Regions from separate parts of the Nonomuraea sp. NPDC050680 genome, predicted to be linked through region 2. Evidence: riboswitches for the same ligand, from Rfam matches in the RefSeq annotation. Region 2 holds a riboswitch; each other region holds the start of a gene.
What was found. A riboswitch is a leader RNA that binds a small molecule or an ion and turns the genes downstream of it on or off. The one in region 2 is predicted to bind cyclic di-AMP.

Region 1: another riboswitch for cyclic di-AMP. It lies ahead of AB0H88_RS19590 (CHAP domain-containing protein); the one in region 2 lies ahead of AB0H88_RS02130 (CHAP domain-containing protein).
Region 3: another riboswitch for cyclic di-AMP. It lies ahead of AB0H88_RS13730 (hypothetical protein); the one in region 2 lies ahead of AB0H88_RS02130 (CHAP domain-containing protein).
Region 4: another riboswitch for cyclic di-AMP. It lies ahead of AB0H88_RS40820 (NlpC/P60 family protein); the one in region 2 lies ahead of AB0H88_RS02130 (CHAP domain-containing protein).

Annotation. Positions count from the first base shown of each region.
Region 1 is NZ_JBFAIF010000004.1:859,690-866,620, reverse strand. It holds gene AB0H88_RS19600 (helix-turn-helix domain-containing protein) at 34-591, shown strand; gene AB0H88_RS19595 (hypothetical protein) at 712-876, opposite strand; gene AB0H88_RS19590 (CHAP domain-containing protein) at 1,113-1,811, opposite strand; cyclic di-AMP (ydaO/yuaA leader) riboswitch at 1,823-1,962, opposite strand; gene AB0H88_RS19585 (Gfo/Idh/MocA family oxidoreductase) at 2,080-3,033, opposite strand; gene AB0H88_RS19580 (aldo/keto reductase) at 3,053-3,880, opposite strand; gene AB0H88_RS19575 (hypothetical protein) at 4,000-4,920, shown strand; gene AB0H88_RS19570 (DUF6716 putative glycosyltransferase) at 5,094-6,254, shown strand; gene AB0H88_RS19565 (polysialyltransferase family glycosyltransferase) at 6,346-6,931, opposite strand, start outside.
Region 2 is NZ_JBFAIF010000001.1:435,910-442,840, forward strand. It holds gene AB0H88_RS02105 (leucyl aminopeptidase) at 1-166, shown strand, start outside; gene lpdA (dihydrolipoyl dehydrogenase) at 218-1,582, shown strand; gene sucB (2-oxoglutarate dehydrogenase, E2 component, dihydrolipoamide succinyltransferase) at 1,621-3,093, shown strand; gene AB0H88_RS02120 (DUF6596 domain-containing protein) at 3,147-4,466, opposite strand; gene AB0H88_RS02125 (YciI family protein) at 4,463-4,810, opposite strand; cyclic di-AMP (ydaO/yuaA leader) riboswitch at 5,118-5,259, shown strand; gene AB0H88_RS02130 (CHAP domain-containing protein) at 5,521-6,018, shown strand; gene AB0H88_RS02135 (LysE family translocator) at 6,124-6,753, shown strand; gene AB0H88_RS02140 (AAA family ATPase) at 6,840-6,931, shown strand, end outside.
Region 3 is NZ_JBFAIF010000003.1:537,359-544,289, reverse strand. It holds gene AB0H88_RS13760 (NAD(P)-dependent oxidoreductase) at 1-227, opposite strand, end outside; gene AB0H88_RS13755 (roadblock/LC7 domain-containing protein) at 462-839, shown strand; gene AB0H88_RS13750 (hypothetical protein) at 843-1,760, shown strand; gene AB0H88_RS13745 (roadblock/LC7 domain-containing protein) at 1,790-2,164, shown strand; gene AB0H88_RS13740 (hypothetical protein) at 2,183-2,554, shown strand; gene AB0H88_RS13735 (alpha/beta hydrolase) at 2,707-3,552, opposite strand; gene AB0H88_RS13730 (hypothetical protein) at 3,678-4,457, opposite strand; cyclic di-AMP (ydaO/yuaA leader) riboswitch at 4,640-4,775, opposite strand; gene AB0H88_RS13725 (DUF5302 domain-containing protein) at 4,940-5,140, opposite strand; gene AB0H88_RS13720 (aldo/keto reductase) at 5,344-6,201, opposite strand; gene AB0H88_RS13715 (MarR family winged helix-turn-helix transcriptional regulator) at 6,272-6,700, opposite strand; gene AB0H88_RS13710 (glucose 1-dehydrogenase) at 6,768-6,931, shown strand, end outside.
Region 4 is NZ_JBFAIF010000019.1:104,819-111,749, forward strand. It holds gene lysX (bifunctional lysylphosphatidylglycerol synthetase/lysine--tRNA ligase LysX) at 1-638, shown strand, start outside; gene AB0H88_RS40815 (LuxR C-terminal-related transcriptional regulator) at 1,231-1,443, shown strand; gene AB0H88_RS40820 (NlpC/P60 family protein) at 1,598-2,641, opposite strand; cyclic di-AMP (ydaO/yuaA leader) riboswitch at 2,647-2,805, opposite strand; gene AB0H88_RS40825 (amino-acid N-acetyltransferase) at 3,094-3,651, shown strand; gene AB0H88_RS40830 (hypothetical protein) at 3,674-4,561, opposite strand; partial or broken gene AB0H88_RS40835 (RDD family protein) at 4,607-5,086, shown strand; gene AB0H88_RS40840 (RDD family protein) at 5,195-5,683, shown strand; gene AB0H88_RS40845 (Lsr2 family protein) at 6,194-6,526, shown strand.

The DNA.
Region 1 (6,931 bases), on a different contig from region 2:
CTCCGCTTGTCAATGTCAAAGGAGAGCCCTGCCGTGCCCGAGGCGCTTCGCGCGGATGCCCGTCACAACCACGACCAGCTCCTGACCGCCGCCCGCGCGGCATTCGCCGAGCACGGCACGGAGGCGTCGCTGCGCGACATCGCCCGGCGCGCCGGTGTGGGGATCGGTACCCTCTACCGGCACTTCCCGACGCGCGAGGCGCTGCTCCAGGCGCTCATGCGCGACCGCTTCGACGCGCTGGGCCGCCGAGCCGCCGGCCTGCTCGCCGAGCCGTCGCCGCGCGACGCGCTGCTCACCTGGCTCGCGGAGGTGGCGGCCGGGTCGGCGACCTACCGCGGGCTGCCGGAGTCGGTCATGGCGGCGTTGCGGGATGAGAGCTCGGAGCTGCACGCCTCGTGCGCCGCGATGCGGGCGGCGGGTTCCCGCCTGCTGGAACGGGCCCAGGCGCAGGGCGCCGTCCGGGCGGACATCACCACGGAGGAGCTGCTGGCGCTGGCCGCCGGGGTGGCGTGGGCGGGCGAGCAGTCGCCGGGTCACCCGCAGATGGCCCAGCGCCTGCTGTCGCTCGCCATGACCGGCCTGGCCCACTGACGGCCACCTACTGTCTGGTCCTTCTGGTGGGGCTGCCTTCCCCGATCCGTGGGATCCAACGCCGATCTCCCCGCGAAGCCGTGGCGTCGCGGGGAGATCGGCCGGGGGCCCGGTCTTGCGTCAGATGTGCTCGGCGGGGTTCGCCGGGAGGTAGAAGTTCCAACTGCCGTGTCCCTCGTGGGCGCCGCCCGCGGGGCAGTGCCCGTTGTCGGGGCGGCCATTCCACCAAAGGGTGTAGCACTTGTTGCAGAAGCGCCAGTTGTCCTGCTGCGTCGTCGGTGACATGTCCCCTCCTCCAGTATCGAGAACCGGCTCGCTGTCCGGCCACCGTCAGTGTCTGAGGTGACGGCAGACCCGTGACATCCCCAAACTTGGGGGTTGCGGTCGGATGGGCAGATAAGGCAGCCATGCGCTGTTCGGCCCAACCTGGGAAGACGCACGCACGCCAGGAAAGACACCGACGAGCGCGCGTCCAGAAGGACGCGCGCTCGTCGGCAGGAGAGCCCTCGATCAGGAAGTCGTCAGGCGCCGTAGTTCGGGTAGCCGTAGCCGACGACCTGGGATGTCGGCCGGACGCGCTGCTGGACGCTGCCGTTGCCGGTGTTGCCCTCAATCGTGGAGATCGTCCCGTTGTGGTTGTCCTTGACGACGAACCCGACATGCTCGATGTCGTCCAGGCTCTTGCTGCCGCCCCACGAGAAGAACACCACGGCACCCGGCTTCGGGGTCGTGCCCCAGCGGTTGTTGCCGGCGAACCACTTCGCGTGCTCGACCGTGTAGGCGTCCCAGCCGATCATGCTGCGCGCGCCGGACTGGTCGCCGACCCACGAGACGAACATCGAGCACCAGGCGGCGTTCAGGTAGTCCGCCCGGGTGCCGCCGTCGCGCCTGAGGGTCTCCAGGGCGCGGGGGGAGTTCATGTACCACTTCTGGAACTTGGTGCCGCCTCCGTAGGCGTTCTCAGAGGTGCCGACCTGGGCCTTGGCCAGCGCCAGAACCCGCGAGACCGTGGCCCTGGCCTTGATCTCGCTCTCCGGGTGGCTCTTCGCGGCGGAGGCGGCGTGCGCCGGAGCCGCGACCGCGGGGGCCGGAGCGTGGGCGGCGAGGGTGTCCGCGTGGGCGGCGGACTGGCCGGCGAGGGCGGCGGCCGCGACGCTCACGCCGAGGACGGCGTGAGCGAAGGTCGACTTGGTGGCACGAAAAAGATGGGACTTGGCCATCGAGGGGGTACTCCTTGCTTCCATGCCGCTTACCGGGTTAGCTGACGGGTTCGGACGTGGAAGCTGTCCTACGGCACGTGACGTGCCGATACACCCCAAAAGGACGGTGGGTCCCCGGTTCCGCGCGAGGCGGATTCAGCGGTCACAGGACGGTCCTGTGATGCCTTGTGCGATGGTCTGGCAACGAACGGACAAACCGGACGTATGCCTCATATGACCACAAAGGTAATGCAAGTGGCAAGGGTCTTACAAATGGATAAACCGCCAGCTAAGAGAGCTGCTCCCTCGCGTCGGCCAGAAGCCCCATCATGGCAAGGCTTTCGTCAAGTGGCATGATCGCGGATTCGGTCCTGCCTTCGGCCATGGCGTCCCGTACCTCGCGCACCTCGCCGGCGTACCCGTTGTCCGCCGGATCGAGTACGAGCTCCTCCGTCTCCATCGACGGCCCGCTCAGCACGACCCGCTCAGGAGCCCAGAACGGCGCCTCGAGGTGGGCGCGCATGTCGGTGCCCACCACGAGGGCGTCGTTCGCGTACGGACCCAGCAGCGAGCACTCCACCAGAGCCCGCCTGCCGCCCGGATAGACCAGCACCCCGCCCGCCTCCGCGTCCACTCCTGAGGGCGCCAGCGAGCCCGTGACGTGCATCCGTGAGGGCATCCCGAGCAGTAACTGCGCCAGCCCGAACGAGTAGACGCCCAGGTCGAGCAGCGCCCCGCCGCCCAGCTCCGGCGCCCACAGCCGGTGTGCGGGATCGTACGGGTGCCTGAAGCCGAACGACGCCTGGACCGAGCGGATCTCCCCGAACCGGGGATCGGCGGCCACCCGCTGGATGAGCGGATTGAATCGGGTCCACATGGCCTCCATCAGAAAAACCCCGGCTTCGCGCGCCAGGCGGACCATCCGCTCGGCGTCGGCGACGGAGGCGGCGAGCGGCTTCTCGCACAGCACCGCCTTGCCCGCCGCGATCGCCGCCTCGGCGACCTCCAGGTGCTGGGCGTGCGGGGTCGCCACGTAGACCGCGTCTACGCCGGGGTCGGCGCACAGTTCCGCGTACGAGCCGTACGCCGACTCGGCGTCCAGCGCCGAGGCCAGCGCCCGCGCGCGGCCGAGGTCGCGCGAGCCGACGGCGGCCACCCGCATTCCTGGCTCAGCGGCGATGACCGCCCCGACCTTTGCCGCGATGACGCCTGTGGCCGCGATACCCCATGAGAGATCCTTCATGAGGAAAGATCGTAGGGAATCACCCCATCCAGGCGAAAGTGTCCGGGTTGGGGCCGATGCGGCCGTTCTCCTGGTTCAGCGCGCCGATGGCCGCCATGTCCTCGTTGTCGAGGACGAAGTCGAACACCTCGAAGTTCTCCTTGATCCGCGCCGGCGTGACCGATTTGGGGATCACCACGTTGCCGAGCTGGATGTGCCAGCGCAGCACGATTTGCGCGGGTGTCCTGGCGTGCTTCTCCGACAGCACGGCGAGTGCCGGGTCGCCGAGCAGGCCCTTGCCCTGCCCCAGCGGGCTCCACGCCTCTGTGAGGATGCCGTTGGCCTCGTGGAACTCCCGCAGCCCGCGCTGCTGGAAGTACGGGTGCAGCTCGATCTGGTTGATGGACGGAACGATGTCGGCCTCGTCGATGACCCGGGTGAGCGTCTCGACGGTGAAATTGGACACACCGATCGCCTTGGCCCGACCCTGACGGTAGATCTTCTCCAGGCCGCGCCATGCCTGCAGGTACTTGTTCCGCGCCGGCACCGGCCAGTGGATCAGATACAGGTCCACGTAGTCGAGACCGAGCCGGGACAGGCTCTCGTCGAACGCCTCCTCCGCCCGCTCATGGTCGCTGTTGAAGAGCTTGGTGGTGACGAACAGCTTCTCGCGCGGGATCCCCGAGGCGCGTACGGCCCGGCCGACGCCCTCCTCGTTCCCGTACGCGCTGGCGGTGTCGATATGGCGGTAACCGGCTTCCAGGGCGGCCGTCACGACCTGTTCGGCCTCGTCGCTCGGCACCTGCCAGACGCCGAACCCGAGCTGCGGCACCTGTACGCCGTCGCTGTTGAGTAGTAGCGAGTTCATGGTCCCATTGTTCATGTCCCGTTTCTGGCGGCTTAAGGCGGCCGGGCTAGCTTGAAGCGGTCGTGATCGGGCTATCACCCCGCGGGGGTAACAGAGTGGGCAAACAGGCGTCGGCCTGGGTGGAGTCCCCGCTTCAGATGCTGTGCGCCATAGAGGCGCACCGCGCTGGGATGCTCGGGCCTGCCACGCTCGTCGTGCCGCGTGCCGGGCTGCGAGCGCTCAAGGCCACCCGCCGGGAGCTGTCCGGCCTGACTCTGCCCGAGGGGTTGGAGCTGGCCGAGCCGCGCGAGCGCATGCCGCGTTCCCCGCACGCCATCGGCGACGCCTTCTCCGGCCGGGTTCAGCTGCGCTGGCTCGTCTCCCATCCGGGTCGCATCGTGATCGTCGACGACGGGCTGGCCACGCTCCGGTTGCTGTCCCTGCTGGCCGCGGGGCCGTACAAGCCGCTGTTGCGGGCGCGGGCCCAGCCGGGAAAGCTGCGCGCGGCGCTTGGGCTGGCGGCGGCGATCAGGTTGCGCGCGAGCCGGGTGTCGGTCTTCACCGCGCTGCCGGTGACCGACGAGCTGGCGGTGGCCGTCCGCGCGGCGGGCGTCGACCTGGTCCGCCACGACTTCGGCTGGCTGCGCGAGCAGCCGCTGGGCGGGCCAGGACCGGCCGAGCGGACCGTCGTGCTCGGCACCTCTCTGGTCAGGAACGGACTGGTCCACCGGGACCGCTACCTGAGCTGGCTGATGGACCTGGCCGCCGAGGAGCCGCTCGCCTACTTCCCGCACCGCCGCGAGGACCCCGCTGACGTGGCGGTCATCCGCGAGCGGCCCGAGATCACCGTGCACGACGCCGGCGTGCCCGCCGAGCTGACACTGCGCGGCCTCGACCCCGCCCAGCGGGTGCTCAGCCTGCCGTCCACCGCGATCTCCTCGCTGCGCGTGCTGCTCGGCCCGCGCGGCGTCGCGGTCGAGGCGGTGGACGTGCCGGACGACTGGTGGACCAGCAGGGCGGCCCCCGACCTGCGTTCCCATCTGACCGGAGTCGCCGGATGACCGGCTTACCCCGCAGCTGATCGGAATGGCCAGGTGACTGGCTCATCCCGCGGCTGATCGGAGTCGCCGGGTGACCGGCTTGCTCCGTACGTGACTGGAACGGCCGGTTAAGACGGGCGTTCACCCATACGACTGGGCCTCTGCCCGTATCTGACTGGAGTGACCACTTGAGAGTGCTGGCCGTGGCCGACTCCGACTCGTACCTGAAGTGGGCGGCCTGCCTGCTCGACGACCTGCCACCCGGCTGCGAGAGGGACCTCGCGGTGGTGCGTACGCCGATCGCGCCGTCGCCCGATCAGATCGCCGCCGCCGTGGGCGAACGTCCCGCGCCGCCGCTGATGGCGGCACGGGCGGTGCGGCGTCTGGCGGAGCGGACGCGGCCGGACGCGATCATCGTGGCCTGTACGGGGCCGGTCGTGGACGTGCTGGTGGCCGAGGCGTTCGCCGGGCTGCGGCCGCGGCCGGTGTTCGTGACCGGGCTGCCGGGCATCTCGGTGCCCGCCACGGAGAAGGCGTGGCTGTTCCGCAGCGGGTGCGACCTGTTCGTGGTGCACAGCGAGCGGGAGGTGGCCGAGTTCGCCGGGATCGCCGCCCAGCTCGGCGGGGGAGGGGCGGTCGGCTTGGCCCGGCTGCCGTTCCTGCGCCCGCGGGCCGTGCGCGGCGGCGGGAACCGGGTGGTGTTCGCCACCCAGGCCAAGGTGCCGCGCGAGCGCGAGGATCGCGAACGCATCCTGCTGTCCCTGGCCGAGCTGGCCGCCCGCCGCCCGGACCTGGACGTGGTGGTGAAGCTGCGCGCCCTGGAGGACGAGCGGCAGACGCACAACGAGCGCTTCCACTACCAGCGGCTCTGGCGCGAGCTCGGTGAGCCGGGGCGGGTGGCGTTCGAGGCGGGCTCGATGCACGACCAGCTGGCTCAGGCGGCCGGGTTCGTGACCGTCAGCTCGACGGCGGCCCTGGAGGCCATCGCGCAGGACGTGCCGCTGCTGGTGCTGAGCGACTTCGGCGTGAGCGCGGAGATGATCAATCTGGTGTTCGAGGACAGCGGGCTGCTGGGCACGCTCGACGAGCTGGCCGGCGCCGGCTTCCGCGCCGCCGACGCCGGGTGGTGCGCGGCCAACTACTTCCACCCGGTGGAGCGCAACGACTGGGCCGGGCTGCTGGGCGGCCTGGTGGCCGGCGGCCCGCGGGTCCCGGCCAGGTCGCTGCTCGACGGACCGGAGCACGCCGCCGCCCGCCGCCGGGCCAGGATGCGCCTGGACGTGCCGCCCACCGTGCTGCGCGCCGGTTACCGGGCCAAGCGGCGGATGCGCCGGTATCTGCGGGCGCTGTCCTGAGGCCGTTGCCAGCCGTCCTAAGGCCGTTGCCCAGGAAAAAGCTGTCCTGAAGCCGTTGCCCCCGGAGGGTGCCTCCGGGGGCGCCGCCCGTTCAGATCGCTGAGCGGATCTTGCGGCGCAGCCGCGTCAGCGCCGTGGGCTTGGCCGTCAGGCCGAGCGTCTCCAGGCGCTTGCGCTTGAAGTAGCGCGGGTCGAAGTCGAAGTCCGCCGGCCGCAGCTCCGGGTAGGTCTCGGCCTGCATGCAGTAACCCACGGCCTGGATCAGCTCCCGCAGGTAGCCGCGCGGCGCCGGCTCGATCGTGCCGTCCGCCGCCATGCGGGGCAGCAGCGCGTCGACGATCGTGGCGGGCACCCGGTTGCTGTTCTCGTACGGGGCCAGCCGCTCCAGCACCAGATCGGTGCCGTACGAGGCCACCGGCAGCCCGAAGTAGCGCCCGGCCGTGATCAGGCCGGTCGAGAAGCAGCCCACGACCAGCTCGGGCCGGAGCGCCGAGAAGCACACCTCGGCCGGCACGCTCTCCCCGGCGACCAGCAGCCGCACGTCCATCGGCTCGGCGGCGGCCCTGAGCAGCTGCGCGTGCCTGCGCCCGGCCGCCGGGTGCGGCTTGAACACGACGGTCGAGTAGCCCCGGGCGACGAGGCCGCGCAGCATCGACTCGTGCAGCGCCGCCTCCTCC
Region 2 (6,931 bases):
CATCTTCCTGAAGGAGTTCGTGCCCGACGGGGTGCGCTGGGCGCACATCGACATGGCCGGACCCGCGTTCAACAAGGGCGAGCCGCACGGCTACACGCCGAAGGGCGGCACCGGGGCCATCACCCGCACGCTCATCGGACTGGCCGAGCGGCACGCGAGCATCTGAAACAAATGAAAAGATGACGGCATCACGAACACCCCGACAAGGAGCCTGACTGTGGCCTACGACATCGTCGTCCTGGGAGGCGGCAGCGGCGGATACGCCTGCGCGCTACGGGCGGCTGAGCTGGGCAAGACGGTCGCCCTGATCGAGAAGGACAAGATCGGCGGCACCTGCCTGCACAGGGGATGCATCCCCACCAAGGCCCTGCTGCACTCGGCCGAGGTCGCCGACGAGACCCGCGAGAGCGAGACGTTCGGCGTCAAGGCCCGCTTCGACGGCATCGACGTGCCGGCCGTCCACGCGTTCAAGGACAAGATCGTCACCCGCGCCTGGAAGGGCGTGCAGGGCCTGCTCAAGGGCGCCGGCGTGACGATCGTCGAAGGCGAGGGCCGCCTGGTCGGATCGCACCGGATCCAGGTGGGCTCCGAGGTCTACGAGGGCCGCGACATCGTCCTGGCCACCGGCTCCGCGCCCAAGTCGCTGCCCGGCCTGGACATCGACGGCGAGCGCGTCATCACCAGCGAGCACACGCTGAGGATGGACCGTGTGCCCACCTCGGTGATCGTGCTGGGCGGCGGCGTCATCGGCGTCGAGCTGGCCAGCGTCTACCGCTCGTTCGGCGCCGAGGTCACGATCGTCGAGGCGCTGCCCCACCTGCTGCCGACCGAGGAGGAGTCGAGCTCCAAGCTGCTGGAGCGCGCCTTCCGCCGCCGCGGCATCAAGTACGAGCTCGGCGTCTTCTTCGAGGGCGTCAAGACCACCGACACCGGCGTGGTCGTCACGCTCGCCAACGGCAAGACCCTCGACGCCGAGCTGCTGCTGGTCGCGGTCGGCCGCGGCGCCGTCTCGGCCGGGATGGGCTTCGAGGAGCAGGGCATCAGGGTCGAGCGCGGCGCGGTCGTGGTCGACGAGCACTGCCAGACCTCGATCCCCGGCGTCTACGCCATCGGCGACCTGATCCCCACCCTCCAGCTGGCCCACGCCGGGTTCGCCGAGGGCATCATGGTGGCCGAGCACATCGCCGGGCTCAACCCGCCCGCCATCGACTACGCGGGCGTGCCGCGGATCACCTACTCCGACCCCGAGGTCGCCTCGGTGGGCATCACGTCCGCGCAGGCCGCCGAGCGCGGCATCGAGATCGTCGAACAGGTCTACGACCTCGCGGGCAACCCCAAGAGCCAGATCCTCGGCACCGCGGGTGCCGTCAAGGTCATCGCCCAGAAGGACGGCCCCGTGGTGGGCGTCCACATGGTGGGCCGCCGCATCGGCGAGCTCGTGACCGAGGGTCAGCTGATCTACAACTGGGAGGCGCTGCCCGCGGAGGTCGCCCAGCTCATCCACGCCCACCCGACCCAGTCCGAGGCCGTCGGTGAGGCGATGCTGGCCCTGGCCGGCAAGCCGTTGCACGTACACAACTAATTCAAGCCCTCGAAATCAGAACGCGAGAGAAGATAACGATGCCGGTCTCTGTACAGATGCCCCAGCTCGGCGAGAGCGTCACCGAGGGCACGGTGACCCGTTGGCTGAAGAAGGAGGGCGAGCGCGTCGAGGCCGACGAGCCGCTCCTCGAAGTGTCGACCGACAAGGTCGACACCGAGATCCCGTCGCCGTCCGCCGGCGTGCTCACCAAGATTGTCGTTGCTGAGGACGAGACCGTCGAGGTCGGCGCCGAGCTCGCCGTCATCGACGAGAACGGCCAGGCCGGCGGCGCCGCCACGCAGGAGGCCGCGCCGGCGCCCGCCGCGCAGCCCGAGCCGCAGCCGGAGCCCGAGCCGGCCCCGGCTCCCGCGCCGGTCTCCTCGATCCCGCAGCCCGCTCCTGCCCAGGCCCCCGCCCCCGCCCCTGCGCCCGCTCAGGCTCCCGCTCCGGTGCAGCAGGCTCCGGCCGCTCCGGCGCCCGCTCAGCAGGCCCCGGCCGCCACCGAGCCGACCCCGCTGCCGTCCTCGGGCGACAGCCCCTACGTGACGCCGCTGGTGCGCAAGCTCGCCAACGAGCACGGTGTCGACCTCGAGGCGATCACCGGCACCGGCGTGGGCGGTCGCATCCGCAAGCAGGACGTCCTGGAGGCCGCCAAGTCGCAGCGCGAGCAGGTCGCAGCGCCGGCTCCCGCCGCCGCACAGGCCGCTCCGGCTCCCGCCGCCGCATCCGCTCAGGCCGCGCCGGCTCCGGTCGCCGCCGCTCCCGAGCCCGTCGAGGTCGACACCACGCTGCGCGGCCGTACGGAGAAGATGTCGCGACTGCGGCAGACCATGTCCAAGCGCCTGGTCGAGTCGCTGCAGACCGCGGCCCAGCTCACCACGGTCGTCGAGGTCGACGTCACCAAGATCGCCCGGCTGCGTGACCAGGCGAAGGCCGACTTCCTGCGCCGCGAGGGCGTCAAGCTGTCGTTCATGCCGTTCTTCGAGATGGCGGCCATCGAGGCGCTCAAGCAGCACCCGAAGCTCAACGCCACGATCAACAACGAGACCATGGAGGTCACCTACTTCGACGTCGAGCACCTGGGCCTCGCGGTCGACACCGAGCGCGGCCTGATCGCGGCGGTCATCAAGAACGCCGGCGACCTCAACCTGGCCGGCCTCGCCCGCAAGACCGCCGACCTGGCCGAGCGCACCCGCGCCAACAAGGTGACGCCCGACGAGATCACCGGCGGCACGTTCACGCTGACCAACACGGGCAGCCGCGGCGCCCTGTTCGACACGCCGATCCTGAACCAGCCGCAGGTCGGCATGCTCGGCACCGGCGCCGTCGTGAAGCGTCCCGTCGTGATCGACACCGCTGAGGGCGAGGTCATCGCCGTTCGGTCGATGGTGTACCTGGCGCTGACGTACGACCACCGCCTCGTGGACGGCGCTGACGCGGCCCGCTTCCTGACCACCGTGAAGCGGCGCCTCGAAGAGGGTCGTTTCGAGGCGCAGCTGGGCCTGGCGTAGTTCACGGCGCGCCAGGGCCGGGGATCACCTTCCTCGGCCCTGGCTGAGCCTTGTCACGCTTGGCCGGTTAGACGCCCGGTGAGGAAGGCCCGCTCAACCTCGTTGTCGGTCAGCTCCAGCGCCTGCCGGTAAGCGGCCGCCGACTCGTCCGTACGGCCGAGTCGGCGAAGCAGGTCTGCCTTGATCGCCGGTAGGTACTGGTACCGGGAGAGCCGGCCATCCTGCTCCAGCGCCTCCACCAGCGTCAGTGCGACCGCCGGTCCATGGAGCATCGACACCGGAACGGTCCGGTTCAGCGCGACGACCGGTGAGGGCCAGAGCGCCAGCAGCCTGTCGTACAGTGCCACGATCTGTGGCCAGTCCGTCTGCTCGTACGAGGGCGCTTCGGCGTACAGCGAGGCGATCGCCGCCTGCAGCAGGTAGCGCCCCGCGCGGCCGCCGCGCAGCCCGGCCACGATCAGCTCGTGCGCCTCGGCCAGCGCACTGCGGTCCCACAGCGAGCGATCCTGCTCCTCAAGCCGCAGCAGCCGGCCGTCAGCGCCGGTCCGGGTCGCGCGCCGGGCGTCGGTGACCACGAGCAGTGCCAGCAGCCCGCCGACCTCGGGCTCGTCGGGCATGAGCTCTCGCAGCGCGCGGGCCAGGTGCAGCGCGCGGTCGGCCAGGTCGGTGCGCATGAGCGCCGGGCCGGAGGGCGCCGTGTGCCCGGCGGTGAACAGCAGGTGCAGGACGCCGAGTACGGCTGCCAGCCGGTCCGGCAGCTCCGCCGGGCGCGGCACCCGGTAGGGGATGCGGGCGACGGAGATCTTCTTCTTCGCTTGGGTGATCCGGGCGGCCATGGTCTGCTCCGACACCAGCAGTGCCCGGGCGACGTCCGGTGTCGGCAGCCCGCACACCAGCCGCAGCGTGAGCGCGAGCTGCGCCTCCTGCGCGAGCGCGGGATGGCAGCAGGTGAAGATGAGTCGCAGCCGTTCATCGGGTACGGCACCTTCCAGTTCCACCGCGTCCCCCTCTTCTCGATCCCCCTCTTTTTGGTCTCCCTCATCTCCTTCCGTCAGCCTGTGCGGAGCGAGCTCGTCGGGCTCCACCAGCAGCGGCAGCTTCGACCGGAAGGTCCGCTCGCGGCGGATCGCGTCCATCGCCCTGCGCTTGGCCGTGGTGGTGAGCCACGCGGCGGGGTTGGCGGGGATTCCATGGCGTTCCCAGGCCGAGAGCGCCACGGCATACGCCTCCTGAACGCACTCCTCAGCCAGGTCCAGATCCCGCGCGACGCGCACGGTCGCGGCGAGCACGAAAGCCCACTCGCGCCGATGCGCGTCGGCGACCGCCTGCCCCGCGTCCGCCTCTGCCTGTCCCGCGTCCGCCGCGGCCGTCATCGGGCGATGGGCGCGATGCCGCCTGCGACAGGACGCACCTCGACACCGCCACGGCCCCACTGGACGGCGGGGTTACGACGCGCCAGGTCCAGGGCGGCGTCCAGGTCGGGGGCCTCGATGACGCAGACGCCGGCGATGACTTCCTTGGAGTCGATGAAGGGGCCGTCAGTGACCACGTCGCCGCGCAACGAGGTGGCGGTGTCGGCGGACCGCAGCGCGTACGCTGCGATCATGGCGCCGGAGTCGACGAGATCGTCGGCGTGCCGCTGGCTCGCCGCCTGCTGCTCAGGGGTGTAGTCGCCGGCTTCGGCGTTGTCGAAGATGAGGATCGCGTACTGGGCCATGAGGGTCTCCCTGGCTGTATGACTGGTCGGTACGCCTCTACGTCGGACGGGCGACGCGATTTCGACAGACCGTAGGCGAACTTTCTCCGGATGCGCCCTGGCACGACATCAACAAGGTGCCCCCGCCACTTGACGGATCGACGAGCTGGGCGGGCCTGGCGTGGCGATTTCATTGCGATGGAATTACCCAGGTCAGGGGTGCGTTGTACCCATCTGTGCGCCTGGCCTAGACAGTGAGCATCCCTCCCGGCCGCGCCGCCAATGTCCGAGTACGGACGTCATACCCATCACATGCATCACAGGAAATCACCTGTGACCGCTGAACCCGCCTGTGCGCGGGACCGGGGACCCATGTCTCGATCGGGGCTAATCGGCACATCAATGTGCCGTAGGGCAGCTTCCACGCCCGAGCCCGTCAGCTAACCCGGTAAGCGGAATGGAAGCAAGGAGTAATCATCATCATCCGCACCCCCAAGATCAACTACGCCAAGATCGCGCTCGGCGCGACCATCACCGCCGCCGCCCTCGGCACCCACACCGCGGCGAACGCCGACACGGCGGCCACGGCCCCCACACGGCACGCCGCCACCGCCCAGGCCGCTCAGGCCGCCCCCGCCACCGCCCAGGCCGCTCAGGCCGCCCCCGCCACCGCCCAGGCCGCTCAGGCCGCCCCCGCCTCCGCGCAGGGCGGCAGGAACGGCGAGGCCAAGGTGAACGTCACCGCCCAGCAGGTCCTGAACCTGGCCAAGGCCCAGGTCGGCACGTCCGAGGACGCCAACGGCGGCGGCACCAAGTTCCAGCAGTGGTACGTGAACTCACCCCGCGCCGCCGAGACCGTCCAGCGTGACGGCGGCACCAGGCAGGACTACCTGAACGCCGCCTGGTGCTCGATGTTCGTCTCCTGGGTCGGCGAGGAGAGCGGCGCCCGCTCCCAGGTCGGCTGGGACGCCTACACCGTGGCCCACGCCAAGTGGTTCGCCGGCAACCACCGCTGGGGCACCGTGGCCAAGCCCGGCGCCGTGGTCTTCTACTCCTGGAGCGGCAGCAAGGACTTGAGCTCCATCAGCCATGTCGGCTTCGTGATCAAGGACAACGGCGACGGCACGATCTCCACGATCGAGGGCAACACCGGCAACGGCAAGGTCGAACAGCGCGTCCGTCCCACCTCCCAGGTCGTCGGCTACGGCTACCCGCGCTACGCCGCCTGACCGTTCCTGATCAGTGAACGTGAGTTGCGCCGGCGTGCCCCGAACGGTGTTGGTCGCGCCGGCCCCGGAGCCGCGCGCCGACACCGGAGGTGGAAAGATCATCACATGCCGATCGATCCGCACCTGCTCGCCGTTTTCACGGCGACCACCATCGTCGCTCTGATCACCCCCGGACCCGACATGCTGTTCGTGCTGGGATGCGGTCTGCGGGGTGGCCCCCGCGCCGGGCTACTGGCGACGGTCGGCGTGATCACAGGTGACGCGTTGTACATCGCCGCGGCCGCCGCCGGGCTCGCCGTACTGCTGACGACGTTCCCGGTCGTGTTCACGGTGCTACGGCTCGCCGGCGCCGCGTACCTGATCTACCTCGGGGTCCAGATGATCCGCAACCGCAAGAACAGCCAGGCCGAGGATCCGGCCAGCCGCGGAATGTCCGGCCGGCGTGCCTTCCTCAACGGTGTGGTCTCCTCCATGGCCAATCCGCAGACGTTCACGTTCATGATCGCCTTCCTTCCCCAGTTCATCGATCCCGCGGCGGGGCCGGTCTGGCTGCAGTTCGCCATCCTCGGCGCCATCCTGATCGTCCTGGAGTTCCTGGCCGACGCGACGGTCGGCGTGCTGGCCGGGCGGATCGGCGGCTGGCTGCGCGGCCGTCAGGCGGTGCGCCGCCGGATCGACGCGGCGACCGGGAGCGTGTTCATCGGTTTGGGCGTCACCCTCGCGGCCGAACGCTGACCGGCTGCGGCCCGGTCGGCGAAGGAACTCGGCCTCCGCCATCCACGTGGCCCCGCCCTGTCGGCCGGCTCTCTATGATCAAGCCGGTGGTAGATCAACCGGCCGGTGGGCTCGCGCCTCTGTACCTGCTCGCGGGCGCTCCCGCCGCGGGAAAGACGACCCTGTTGCCGTACCTGCT
Region 3 (6,931 bases), on a different contig from region 2:
GCGCGATGGGCGTCGAGGAACGGCCCCTCGGGCTCGCTCCCGTCGCGGGGCGGAGCGATCGCGCAGATCACCGCGTCGTGGCCGCGGCCCAGCGTGGCGGCGTCGCGCACATCTCCCTTGACCGGTCCCGACCTGCTGACACCGGTCACCTCGTGGCCGCGGGCCGCCAGCTCGGCGGCGATGCGCTGACCGACCATGCCGGTCGCGCCAAAGAGAAGGATCTTCATATTCTCCAGAGTATCCGTTGGATACCGGAAAGCTGGGCCGAGAATAATGTGAGCAAAACTCTTAAATGCCGTCAGCAATACCCCTAATCGGAAAATCTCCGTCGCGGTTAGGTTTTTCTCTACCTTGGCCGTAGACATCTTTAACCTCATACATATCTCGCTTTATCCGATCGCCCAGCCGTCATCCGCCGCTCCTACGCTGTCCCAGTCCTCATGACGGCGTGGGAGGGTCACGTGCTGGGACTGGATGACTGCCTGACCGAGGTCATGGCGATACCAGGGGCGTTGGACGCGATGCTGGTGGACCAGACGAGCGGCATGGCCGTGGCTATCAGCGGGCCACCGCAGGGTGTGGACGCTGAGAGCTCCGCCGCCGCCCTGACCGAGACACTGCGCGCGACCATGGACGGCCTGGCCCGCTCCTGCCCCGGCGAAACGATCCGCATCGACGACATGCTGGTCACTACCGACAAAGGCCATCATTTACTGAGATTCCTCGAAACGGTATTCGAGGGGCCGCTCGTCATTTACCTGCGCCTCGACCTGGAACGGTCGAATCTCGCCTTGGCGCGCTACCGCCTGCTGAACATCTCCCGCCAATTGCTCACCTGAGCCATGGCACCGCTGGACACGCTTCTGGCCGGTCTCGCCCGTGAACGGGCCACGGGCGCGCTCCGCGTGGGCCGAGCCGGGACGATCTTCCTCAGCGAGGGCCGGGTCACGTACATGGAGTGCGCCCAGACGCCCGGCGTCGAGCGGCTGCTGGCGGCGCGCGGGCGGCTGCCGGAGACCGCGCTGCGCAGGCTGCAGGCCGGCGGGGGCTGCGCGCGCCTGCTGGAGGAGGGGCCCGTCACGCTGGGCGAGCTGCAGTACTGCGTGCTCGGGGCCGTCCTGGACGCCGCGTTCTTCCTGCTGCCGGTAGGCGGGACGCGGCCGAAGTTCCGGCCGGGCGAGCAGCACTGGCTGGGCGGGCAGTGGTTCTTCGACGTGGCGGGCCTGGTGCGGGAGTGCGCGCGCCGCCGCGCCTATCTCGCGCAGATCTGGCCGTCCGCCCAGCTGGACATGGCTCCGGTACGGCCGGCGCCATGGCTGCCGGGTAGCGGGGTGACTCTGGATTCGGTCCAGTGGGAGGTCGTCACCGGGGCCGGGGCCGAGGCGACACCGCTCGACCTGGCCAGACGGATCGGCAGGTCCGGCTATTCGGTGCTGCTGGCCGTACGGAGGATGGCGGCCGCCGGGCTGCTGGCACCCCCAGTGGAGACGACCACCACGCGCGCCCACGACGGCCCGTCCAAGGGCGCCCACACGCGCGCTCCCAGGGACGGCACGTCGCGAGCCCCGGAAGAGAGCGCAGCGAAGATCGCCGGAGAGGGGCAGGGCGCGCTGCCGCAGCGGGAACGCGGAGCGGTCGGTCAACGCCCGCCGCACGATCCCCGTGCCCCGGGCCTGCCGCTCGGCCCGCCGGTCACGGCGGACCCCACGGACCTGGCCCTGCTGATGCGCCTGAAGAAGGCGCTGGAGGAGCTGACATGAGGTTCCCCCGCCCGCAAAGGAGGCCACCGGTGGAGCTGCGTGAAGAGGTGCTCAGGGAGATGGTTCTCCTGCGCGAACGCACCCCGGACATCAGCGGCAGCGTCGCCTGCACGGTCGACGGCATGAGCATCGCCTGCGACAACGCCGACGGCAGTGGCGAGCAGGTCGCCGCGCTGTCCGCGGCACTGCTCGCGCTGAGCAGGCGAATGACGATCATGACGGGCCAGGGCGTACTGGAGGAGACGCTCATCTCCGGCACCGCCGGCTTCGCCGCCTTCTACGCGGCGGGCCCCACCATCGTCCTCGCAGTCCTGGCTGAGCCCGGCACCAATCTCGGGCTGCTCCGGCTGGAGGGACGCAAGACGGCGGCCAGCGTGGCCGCCATCTCAGCACGGATTCACTGAGCTTGAACGGAGGAAGGCATGGCCAGCATGGACGTCTCTCTCAAGGAGATGATGACGATCGACGGCTCGCTGGGCGCGGTGATCGTCGATCATGGCAGCGGCATGGCGCTGGGGGCGCTCGGCGGCTCCAAGGACCTGGATCTCCAGGTCGCGGCGGCGGGGAACACGGAGGTGGTCAAGGCCAAGCTGCGCACGATGGACTCGCTGGGGCTCAAGGACTCCATCGAGGACATCCTGATCACGCTCGGCGGCCAGTACCACATCATCCGGCCGATCACCGGCCGCGGCGGCAAGGGGCTCTTCCTCTATCTCGCCCTGGACCGGGCGCGGGCCAACCTGGCGCTCGCCCGGCACCAGCTCCGCGGTATCGAGGAGAAGCTGGAGATCTGAGAGATCCGGTGGCTCGCGTCCGGGCGCGGCGGACACGAGCCACCGACCTCCACCGATCCCTGGTACGTCAACTCGTGGTGAGCGTCAGCTCGTGGTGAGCGTCAGCTCGTGGTGAGCGTCAGCTCGTGGTGAGCGTCAGCTCGTGGTGAGCGTCAGCTCGTGGTGAGCTTGGTGATGGCGCCGACGATGTCCGGCCAGAGCGGCCGAGGCAGGTCGTGGCCCATGCCGGGGAACGTCAGCAGCGTGGCACCCGGAATCGCCGCCGCCGTCGCGTGGCCGGCGGCGACCGGGACGAGCGCGTCTGCCTCGCCGTGGATGACCAGGGCGGGCACCCCCAGCGTGCCGAGCCGCTCCGTGCGGTCGCCGGAGGCCAGGATGGCGGCCAGCTGCCGGGTCGTGCCCGGCGGGTCGAAGCACCGGTCGTAGGCCTGGCCGGACAGCCGGAGGATGCGTTCCCGGTCCAGGTCGAAGCCGGGCGAGCCGATCACGGACCAGGTTTTCAAGGACTGGGCGAGCACGGCGTCCCGATCGGTGGGGGGCGCGGCGAGCAGCACCGCGCTGGCCTCCGGCGTGGGCGGGGCCACGTCCGGGCCGGGTGTCGACATGATCGAGGTGAGGGTCAGCACCCGCTCGGGGTGCCGGATGGCGAGCGTCTGGGCGATCATCCCGCCCATCGAGGCGCCCACGACATGGGCGGCGGTCCAGCCGAGGGCGTCCATCAGCCCGGCGGCGTCGTCGGCCATGTCGTCCAGCAGATACGAAGAGGACGTTCCCAGTGCGGGAACGCCCTCGTCGTGCAGGTGTGTGGAGAGTCCGGCGTCCCGGTTGTCGAATCTGACGACGTGATGGCCCTGTTCCGCCAGGAGCTCGCAGAGCTCGTCGTCCCAGTGGATGAGCTGGGCGCCGAGCCCCATGATCAGGAGCAGGGGACGTCCGCCGGGTGAGCCGAAGGTCTCGTACGCGATCTCGATGCCGTTGGCGGCTGCAAGCGTGGTCACGAGGTCAGAATGACATTCTGTTTCCCGGGACGCAAAGACCGCCAGCCCCGGACCTGACGACCATCGAGATCGTCGGCTCCGGATCTGACGGCCGTCAGCAAGACCGTCTTCGGATCTGACGGCCGTCAGCGCCGGACGAGCTTGCGGATCCGGTCGCGGCCGACCGTCACGCCACCGCCGAATACCGCCAGCGCGACCGCCGCGGCGGCGCCACCGATGGCGTTCGACTCGACAACCTTCTTCTCAGCCTTTTCTACGGCGCCGGCCTTTTCTACAGCGCCGGCCTTGTCGGCCTTCTTGGCGGCCACCGGCACAGCCTTGGCGGGAGCGGGCTTGACCGAAGCGGGCTTGTCGCCCTCGGCCACGATCGTCGGGGGCTTGGCGGGGTTGCGGTCCACGACGGCGTACGAACCGGTCGAGAAGGGCAGCGGGTAGTTCTTCTTGCCCGGGCCGCTACCCCACTTGGTGATGACGTACTGGATCTTGATGTGGCCCGCGCCACCGTTGCCGTCCACACCCAGCGTGCTGGAGTTGAAGCTGCCACCGGTCAGGGCGGCGAAGGTCTTGGCGTCGAGGTCGAGCATGACACCGCTGGAGGACGGCACGCCCGGACCGCGGTCGCCGACGAAGAAGGGCATCTTCTTGCCCTTGTAGACGACGTAGCCTTCGGTCATGAGCGGCCAGCTCGGGCTGGCGGCGAGGCCCTTCTGCATGGGCTTGCCGCTGGCCGGCAGTCCGGTGTCCCCGGCGCGGCCGGAGGAGTCGTCCCAGAAGTAGGACGCGGTGGTCGAGCCCTTGAGCAGGACCTTCTTGTCGCCGCCGGTGTCGGCGTGTGCGGCGGTGCCTGCGCCGATGGAGATCGCACCGACTACGGCGGCGGTGAGCATGGCAGATCGAACAGACATGAAGTAGCAAAGTCCTTTATACGGGAACAAGGGGATTGCGCTCGCGAAAGGTGTGCGTAGCCGGGCAAAACGCCAAACGGGCGCTACGCGGAGCGGGGAAGAGCTGGGGGGAAGGTGCCGGTCAGTCGGCGGATGACAACACGCGGGCTGGCGGCACTACGCGGGGGTTACGCATGCGGTAGGTGTCCTCTCCATCTCGCCTACCGGGTTAGCTGACGGGTTCGGACGTGGAGATGCCCTACCGACCGTGGTCGGATTCACCCCTAAGGAACGTTTGGTTCCCCGGTTCCCGCGAGCGGGATTCGGCGCCTGCCGGTTGGTACTCCCCTGTTGAAGCCCCAAAGTCACCGGCTGGTAACTCCATGAACTATAGATACCAAACCGGACAAAGGCAAACATAAGGCCATGAAACGGGCGAAGATCTACCTAGGAGGTCAAGAAAAAAGGGGGTACGGCATGCCGTACCCCCAGAAAAGCCCAGGTCAACCGCCGCTCTTCCGCCTGAAAGAACGCTTGCTGGCGGCGGGCCCGTGAGCGCCGTGAATCTTGGAAGGGTCATTGCCCCTGCCACCCGCGCTCGAGTCGGCGTGCTGGTTACGCTTGCGCTCCAGCGCCTCGCGGAACTTGCGCTTCATCTCGTCCTCGGGAGTTTCGTCGACTTCCGGCTCCGGTGTTTCCGCCATGAGGACCTCCTGGTGTTGGGGACAAGGACAGCTTCGCATGACGGCGCTCAGGACGCGAAACTGGCCTCGACCTTGGACTGCGGGGTTTCCCGGTCGATCCGTGCCCGGGCATGGCGATCAGGGCGACCAGCCGGCCCCAGCCACCTGAAGTCGAGCCAGGAAAGCGTTCAGTGAGGAAAGCGTTCAGTGAGGAAAGCGTTCAGCTAGGAAAGCAGGAACAGCTCCTCGGCGGTGAGGACGAGGTCGGCCGCGGCGACCGAGTCGACGATGCTCTCCGGCCTGCTGGCCCCGGGGATGGGGATCATCACCGGGCTGCGCGCCAGCTCCCAGGCGAGGCAGACCTGCTGCGGCGACACGCCCCGCGCCGCCGCCACCGTGCCGAACGCCGCGTGCTTACCACCGAGCTCCGACGCCGAGCTGATGCCGCCCAGCGGCGACCACGGCAGGAACGCCACCCCGAGCTCCTCGCACAGGTCGATCTCCGGCTCGCTGGAGCGGAACTTCGGCGAGTACTCGTTCTGCACACTGGCCAGCCGCCCGCCCAGGATCTCGTGGGCGAGCCTGATCTGCTCCGGGTTCGCGTTGGAGATGCCCGCCATCCGGATCTTCCCCGCGTCGAGCAGGTCGCGCAGGCCGCCGAGCGTCTCCTCGTACGGCACGGCGGGGTCGGGCCGGTGATGCTGATAGAGCCCGATCGCCTCCACTCCCAGTGCCTTCAAGGAGCGCTCGCACGCCTCGGCCAGGTAGTCCGGCCGGCCATTGACCTGCCAGCCGCCGTCCGGCAGGCGGGTGTGGCCGCCCTTGGTGGCCACGAGTACGTCGCCGGTGTCGCCGCTCCAGCTCGCCAGGGCCTTGGCCACGATCCGCTCGTTGTGACCCACCTGGTCGGCCGACGGCGTGTAGGCGTCGGCGGTGTCGATGAGGGTGACTCCCGCGTCGAGCGCCGCGTGGATGGTCTTGATCGACTGTGCTTCGTCGGGCATGTGACCCGCGACGGACATGGGCATGGCGCCGAGCCCGATGGCGCCGACACGGGCATGGCCAATAGATCGTGTGTTCATGAACCCATCCTCCCCATGGTGCGGAGGTGAGGTCGACGCGGGGCAGGCTGAGCCCGGTCTGGCCGCCTGTCTAGTCGCGGATGTTCCGCGCCAGCTGGGTGAGAATCTCCTCGAACGAGGCGGTCTGCTCCTCGCTGAGCCCCGCGCGCAGGCGGGTGTCGAAGGCCATCGCCACCTCGCGCAGCCGGTGGAACAGCCGCTCCCCTTCCTCGGTCAGCTCGACCACGTGGACGCGCCGGTTGGCGGGATCCCGGCGGCGGGTCAGCAGGCCGCCGCTCTCCATCGCGTTGAGGTGGTGGGTCAGCGTCGCCCCCTGGATGCCCACCGCCTCGGCGAGCTCGCGCTGGTTGCCCAGCTGCCGGGACTTGATCGAGATGAGGATCTGCCACACCGGGGCGGACCCGCCGGCGGAGGCGAGCGCGTCGTCGAAGGTCCGGCTCACGGTCCTGGCGGTACTGGTGAGCAGCAGGCCGATCGGCGGCCGGAAGGGTGGCATCATGCCGCCGAGTTTAGCAGTGACATCTAATCGTTTGACATCTAATGCTTCGATATCTATCGTCAAGGACATGCAGCCAAACCCTTCCCTCAGTGGCAAGGTCGCGGTCGTGGCGGGGGCCAGCCGCGGCATCGGCGCCGTCACTGCTCGCGCCCTGGCCCAGGCCGGCGCCGCCGTGGTGCTCGGCGCCCGCGACACACAGACGGTCGAACAGGTCGCCGCGGACATCCGCCT
Region 4 (6,931 bases), on a different contig from region 2:
TGACCCAGCGGATGTACCAGAAGGCCGTCCTGGCCGCGCTGGGCACCTCGGTGGTCGTCCACGACGGCGTCGAGGTGGACCTGGGCATCCCGGAGTGGCCGCGCATCACGCTGTACGGGGCGGTGTCCGAGGCGCTCGGCGAGGAGGTCACCACCGACACCCCGCTCGAGCAGGTCCGGAAATTCGCCGACGGGCGCGACATCCACTGGGACCCGAAGTGGGGCCAGGGCAAGCTCGTCCAGGAGATCTTCGAGGCCCTCGTCGAGCACACGCTCATCCAGCCGACGTTCGTCATGGACTACCCGTTGGAAACCTCCCCGCTGACCCGCCAGCACCGCGACAACCCGCTGCTGACCGAGAAGTGGGACCTCATCGGGTTCGGCACCGAGCTGGGCACCGCCTACTCCGAGCTCGTCGACCCGGTCGAGCAGCGCCGGCGCCTGGTGGAGCAGTCACTGCTGGCCGCCGGGGGCGACGTGGAGGCCATGCAGCTCGACGAGGACTTCCTGCAGGCGCTGGAGTACGCCATGCCGCCCACGGGTGGCATGGGGGCCGGGATCGACCGGATGATCATGGCTTTCACCGGCAAGAGCATCCGGGAAACGATCTTGTTCCCGCTGGTCAAGCCGACCAACTGACCCGCCTGTCACCGAAGGCGGTCGGCCCGGCTCCCACGCCGGGCCGAACCGGTTCGCGTCGCCCGCGCACGGGCACCGCCGGCGATGGGGTTGACAGCGGTCCGGTCTCCTGCGGCGAGTAGGAGAACGCGGGCGGCGACCTTCGCCGGTTCCTTGACGCGGCCCGGCGCGCCGGGCAAGCGATCTCTCGGCCGCCCGCGACGGGCCGCGATGGACGACGCCTTCCTCCGGTGCCTGAACCGTTCATACTCCTTGGCGCGCCCTGCCGACCCGGCCGCAAGCAGCCACATTTCCGATATCGCGCCTATGAAGTGCGAATAATATTCGCGTTCCATGGATCGAAGTCCAGCGAGTCCGCGGGGCTCGCGCCGGAGCCGTTGTAAGGACGGCTGTGATCCCTCATCTGGCCCCGAAGTGTGCCGACATATGGGGAGTACTTCACATACAGCGGATCATGTCAATGGCGATGGTCAGAGGGCGGTATTCGCTGGCTTGACGACCTTTCCAGAATGCGTTTACCGTCTGCGAGACGAACAGCAGTCCTGCTCGGACATAGACGTCTCGAGTTCTGCTGTTGGGGGGAGGGCTCCCGATGTATGTGCTCACTGAGAGCGTCGAGCTCAGCCACGCGGATCTTGCGTTGCTGGCGGAGCTTGCCAAGGGGGTCACGGTTGATCGCGTTGGCAGACGACTGGATATCAGCGGGCGCACGGTACGCCGGAGACTACGGGGTATCTGCGACCGCATCGGAGTCGCCACCGCGATCGAGGCCGTGGCCTGGGCCGCCCGCCGCCAGCTCATCTGACCGCTCGACCGGCCCAGCCGCCAGGGCCCCAGCTGTCAGAGAGCCGACCGCCAGAGCACCTGCTGTGAGTGGGGGTTTAGGCTCTGAGAGCACCTGCTGTCACTGTGCCGGCGGCCGAAGCGTCGGCCGTCGGAGTGCCTGTGGCGCGCGGAGGTCAGTCGGCGATGCGTACGGCGCCCGCGAACGGACGGCGGGCGATGGACGCGATCCGCACGACGTCACCGGTCTGCGGTGCGTGGACCATCATGCCGCCGCCGATGTAGATGCCGACGTGGTGCAGGTCGCCATAGAAGAAGACCAGGTCGCCGGCGCGCAGCTCCTCCTTGGAGATGTGCCGTCCGGCCGTCCACTGGTCGCCCGTGTAGTGCGGCAGTGAGATGCCCACCCGCTGGTAGGCAGCCATCACGAGGCCGGAGCAGTCGTACGAGGTCGGCCCCTCGGCGCCCCAGACGTACGGCTTGAGCTGCTGCGTGAGCGCCCACCTGGCGGCCGTGGCGGCCTTGCCGGCGCCGATCACCGGCAGATTGACCCGCGAGGCCCGGGTGCCGGGACGGCCCGCCTCGCCGATCGCCCGCTTGAAGAGGCTGCTCTCGACCTTGGCGACGAGCGCGGTGATCTTGTCGCGCTTGGTGCCGAGGTTCTCGACGATCTTCTCGACCTCGTCGATGCGCGTCTTGGCGCTGGCCCTCGCCTGCTCGGCGGCCGCCCTGGCCGTGGTCACCTGGTTGACCTCGAAGCCCTGCTGCTGCTCCAGCGCGTAGGTGGTGGCCGCCCGGTCGAGGAAGCTCTCGGGGTCCTCGGAGGTGGCGAAGTTCAGTGCCTGGCCGAAGCCGCCGTTGATGTAGGCGTTCTGGGCCAGCATCGCGGCCTTGGCGCGCTTGGCGGCCAGATCGGCCTCACTGGTGGACAGCGTCTTCCGGGCCGCCTCAGCCGACTTCTTGGCGGTCTTGAGCTTCTCCCGCTGACCGTTGAACTCCTCGCTGAGCGTCTCGATCTGGGTGTGGAGCTCCTCGGCCTGCTTGGACAGGTCCTTCAGGGAGGGCTTGGGATCGGCGACGGCGGAGCCGACGGGGACGGCGAAGAGGAGGGTGGCGATGGTCGCCGCGATGACACCCAACCGGGTGGGGACCTTCCGGAGCTCCGGAAGGCGGGCGTGAGCGCCCGCCGGCTTCCCCTCGCGATCGCGGGTCTGCTTCACCAACCAGCTCCTCTCATCGGCGCCTACCGGGTTAGCTGACGGGTTCGGGCCGGAGCAGCCCTACCGAACGACTCGCTCGGATTCACCCCATGGGTGGTGGCGTCGGGATGAGGTCGCCACCGGCGGGTCCCCGGCTCCCTTGCGGGATTGGGCGTGTCTCCACGCTGGCTCGCGTGGGTGACATCGTCGCTGGACACTAGTGCACTCCGGGTTCGTGCTCAACCAGAACTGCCAAGTCTGTAGAGGTTTCGCAACCGAAGGGTCACGAGGTGATCTCGTGCTTGCCGGTGCTGAACAAACTTTATGTCCTTTTTGCACCAAGTTCGTCAAGGCATGGAAGCCTGTGTGCCAAGGGATCCCGCATCGTGCTCGATCAACCACGAGATGTCATGAGATGGGAGAGACGTCAGAGTTAGGGGGAGGCCGTAATCGGATCTGTACGCTGGAGACCCATGGAGCAGGTCGCCGAAGTGACAGTCCCGGACACGGAAGTCGTCGTCCGGCGTGCCCGCACGCCGGATGTCAGGACGATCCGTCTCCTGGTCGACACATACGCGGGCGCTGGACCCCGGCTTCTGGAGAAGGCCACCGTCACGCTGTACGAGGACGTGCAGGAGTTCTGGATCGCCGAGCGCGGCGGCCAAGTGGTCGGCTGTGGCGCGCTGCATGTTCTTTGGGAGGATCTCGCGGAGATTCGCACGGTGGCCGTCGATCCGGAGTTCCGTGGCTTCGGAATCGGGCATCGGATCGTCTCCTCCTTGATCAAAACGGCCCGGGAACTCGGCCTGCGCCGGGTTTTCTGTCTGACTTTCGAGGTGGATTTTTTCGCGAGGCATGGATTCCGCCCCGTACAGGGCACCCCGGTCTCACCCGAGGTCTATGCGGAGCTGCTGGCCTCGTACGACGAGGGTGTCGCCGAGTTCCTCGACCTCGAACACGTCAAGCCCAACACCCTGGGGAACACCCGCATGCTTCTCCACCTGACATCGGGTGACGCGGACCTTGACTAATGGGAAAGGTGATTGTTGATACCTATGTCGATACGTTGGGCAGCACAGGCATGTGTCCTGACACGTGCCACATGCGCACTCGAAGCGAGGTGACACGGTGAGCACCGGACAGCCGCCGTATCCACAGGACGAATCCGGCGAGAACTCTGCGCCTGGCGGGACTGAATACGGACATCACAACGCGGGCCGTCCCTATGGCGAGCCCGACCCGGATGCGACGGTCGTTGGCTACCGGGCGGACGACGCCTACGGTCAGCAGCCCAACTACGGTCAGCAGCAGCAGGGCTACGGCCAGCAGCCGCAGTACGGGCAGCAGCAGCAGCAGGGCTACGGCCAGCAGCCACAGCAACCGCAGTATGGACAACAGCCGCAGTACGGGCAGCAGCCCGGCTACGGCCAGCAACCTGAATACGGTCAGCAGCCCGGATACGGCCAGCAGCCCGGATACGGTCAGCAGCAGGCTTCGGGTCAGCAACCCGAGTACGGCCAGCCCGGATACGGCCAGCAGCCGCAATCGCAACCCGGTTACGGCCAGCAACCGCAATCCCAGCCCGGATACGGCCAGCAGCCCGGTTACGGGCAGCAGCAGCCGTCCCAGCCGGGCTACGGCCAGCAGCAGCCGTCGCAACCCGGCTACGGCCAGCAGCAGTACGGCCAGCAGCCCCCGTCGGGCCAGCAGCCCGGCTATGGCCAGCAACCCCCGTCGGGCCAGCAGCCCGGCTATGGCCAGCAACCCGGTTACGGCCAGCAGCCCGGTTACGGGCAACAGCAGCCGTCCCAGCCGGGCTACGGCCAGCAGCAGTACGGCCAGCCGGACTACGGGCAGCAGCAACAGCAGTACGGCCAGCAGCCCGCCTACGGGCAGCAGCCGTACGGTCAGCAGCCCGGCTACGGGCAGCAGCAGCCACACGGGGTTCAGCCCCCCGGTGCCCCGGCCCCGCTCGCCGAGTGGTGGCAGCGGCTCGTGGCGAGGATCATCGACGGTGTCATCTTCGGCATCGCGAACTGGGTGATCGGTCTCGTTTTCGGGGCCATCCTGCTCTCCGGCTACAACTCCGTGACCGGCGTCTCGAGCGGCCTGCTGGGCTACACCGCCTACAACATCGTCATCGCCGTCGTGATGACGGCGGTGTACGTCGCCTACGAGTTCTTCATGACCAAGATGAGCGGCCAGACGGTCGGCAAGATGGTCATGGGGATCAAGATCGTGCCGACGGGCACCATGCTGCCTCCGGGCGGCCTGCCGAACGACGTGGCGCTCAAGCGGGCCGGTGGCACCTGGGGTGGATACATCCTCGGCATCATCCCGTGGGTCGGTGCGCTGCTCGGCGGGATCGTCGTCGCGCTGAACGGCGCCTCCCAACTCTGGGACAAGCCGCTGCAGCAGACGTTCGCCGACAAGTTCAGCAACACGGTGGTAGTGAAGATCAAGTAGTCTTCGCGGACGCGAAACAGAGGCTGGCCCCCGGCCGGCCTCTGTTTTGTATGTGCGGACGGCAGCAAAATGGGTAGCGGTCGGTTCGCCGAAGGGGCGAGGTGGGTTATGACCGGGTTGCCGCCGTGGAGTGACGCCGCCCCCGCGGAATGGTGGGAACGCCTGGCCGCCCGGCTCATTGAAGCCCTCGTCTTCGGTGTCTTCTATTACATTCTGTTCATGGTGCTGTGGGGCACCTTCCGAACTGTCGGGTTGCTGGAGGTGTTCGACGGCCGGTTGCCCGGCGTGTTCGCCTGGCTGCTCGGCGGGCTGGGATATACGGTCTATGACTGGGCCGCGCATTCCATGAGCGGCCGTACGTTCGGCAAGGCGATCATGAGGATTCGCCTGGAGCCGGGCGGCCTTCGGCGCGGTGCTCTGCTGAAACGAGCCCTGGTCTATCCGGGAGCGGCGATGGTCATGGGCATTCCGGTGCTCAATGTGCTGGCCGGAATCTTCGTCTTCGGCGTCGGGATCCTCATCTTGATCGACAAGCCGCTGCAGCGTGGGCCGCACGACAGGCTCGCCGGAACACGGGTGACCAAAGATCTTCGCTGAGCCTTGTGAGCCTGGACGGAAGTCTTTCCGCAAAATTTTCGCTTGATCCGGTAAGGAGCCTGGAGAGACTGGCATTAGGCTATGGGGCGTCCGGGTTGCCGGATGTTGGCGCACATGGCACATGGACGGCATCCATGTACCACTATGGTCAGGTGCGGGCGGTTGTCCACCTCGTGAGGCATGAGGGGCGCTCATGCCCAGGCCGCTTGTGGATAAAGCGCCCATCGAAACCCCCGTCCGCTGTGGAGGCGAGGACGAATGCAGGCCCTTACCGACGTATTGTCAGCGCTGATCCCGCCGGTGGTGGTGGGCGCCGCCTTCATCTTTGGCGTAGTGAAGTTGGTCCGATCCGAGGCCGCTGGACGCCGTCCAAACCGCCAGGATCAGGCCGAGAACCACAACTGAGCCGCTGCTCAGCAGAATCTCTGTAGCGCTGAATTGTCTCCGCGCCTTTCCGGGTATATGTTTGCCCTGGCGAATGAAACAATGCTCCGCGAAAGGATTGCGTAGATGGCCAAGCAGATCCAGGAGATTCTCATCGATGACCTCGATGGGGGCGAGGCCAATGAGACGGTCAGCTTCGCTATTGACGGCTCCTCCTATGAGATTGACCTGAGCGACCTTAACGCCAAGAAGCTGAGGGACGCGCTCACGCCTTTCGTACAGCACGCTCGTCGGTCCGGTGCCGTGACCACGCGTCGGCGCGGTCGTGGCGGGCAGCGTGCGATGAGCCGCGAGAAGAGCTCGGAGATCCGGCAGTGGGCCAAGGCTCACGGTCTGCCGGTGAGCGAGCGTGGCCGAATCGCCTCTACCGTGGTGGAGAAGTACGAACAGGCTCACTAGAGAGCCGGCTCCTGACCATGCGCTTATGCCGCTCGCCTAAGAACCCCGGCGAACGCCATAAGCGCATGATCATTTGTAGCTGCTTCTCGAATGGTGGACGGTTCGTGACGGCGATCTTCTAATCGCCCATATGTGATCATTTTGGGCTGCCCGCTCGGTCGATTCCGGGCGGTTTTCCGGCGTGGTGCGTTCCAGGCTTGGTGTCGGCTCTCCGATGCCCCGACGGCCCTGATCGGTAAGCGTGACGGCCCGGGTCGGTAACCTCGCTGACCGGATGGGCGATTTCGCGGCCCGCGGGCGCCGTGCCGGGATCGAGATTTCGCGGCCTGCCGGGCGCCGTGGCACGAGCGAGATTCCGCGGCTTGCGGGTGCTGTACCACGATCGATTGGCGGTAGGCGCGCTTC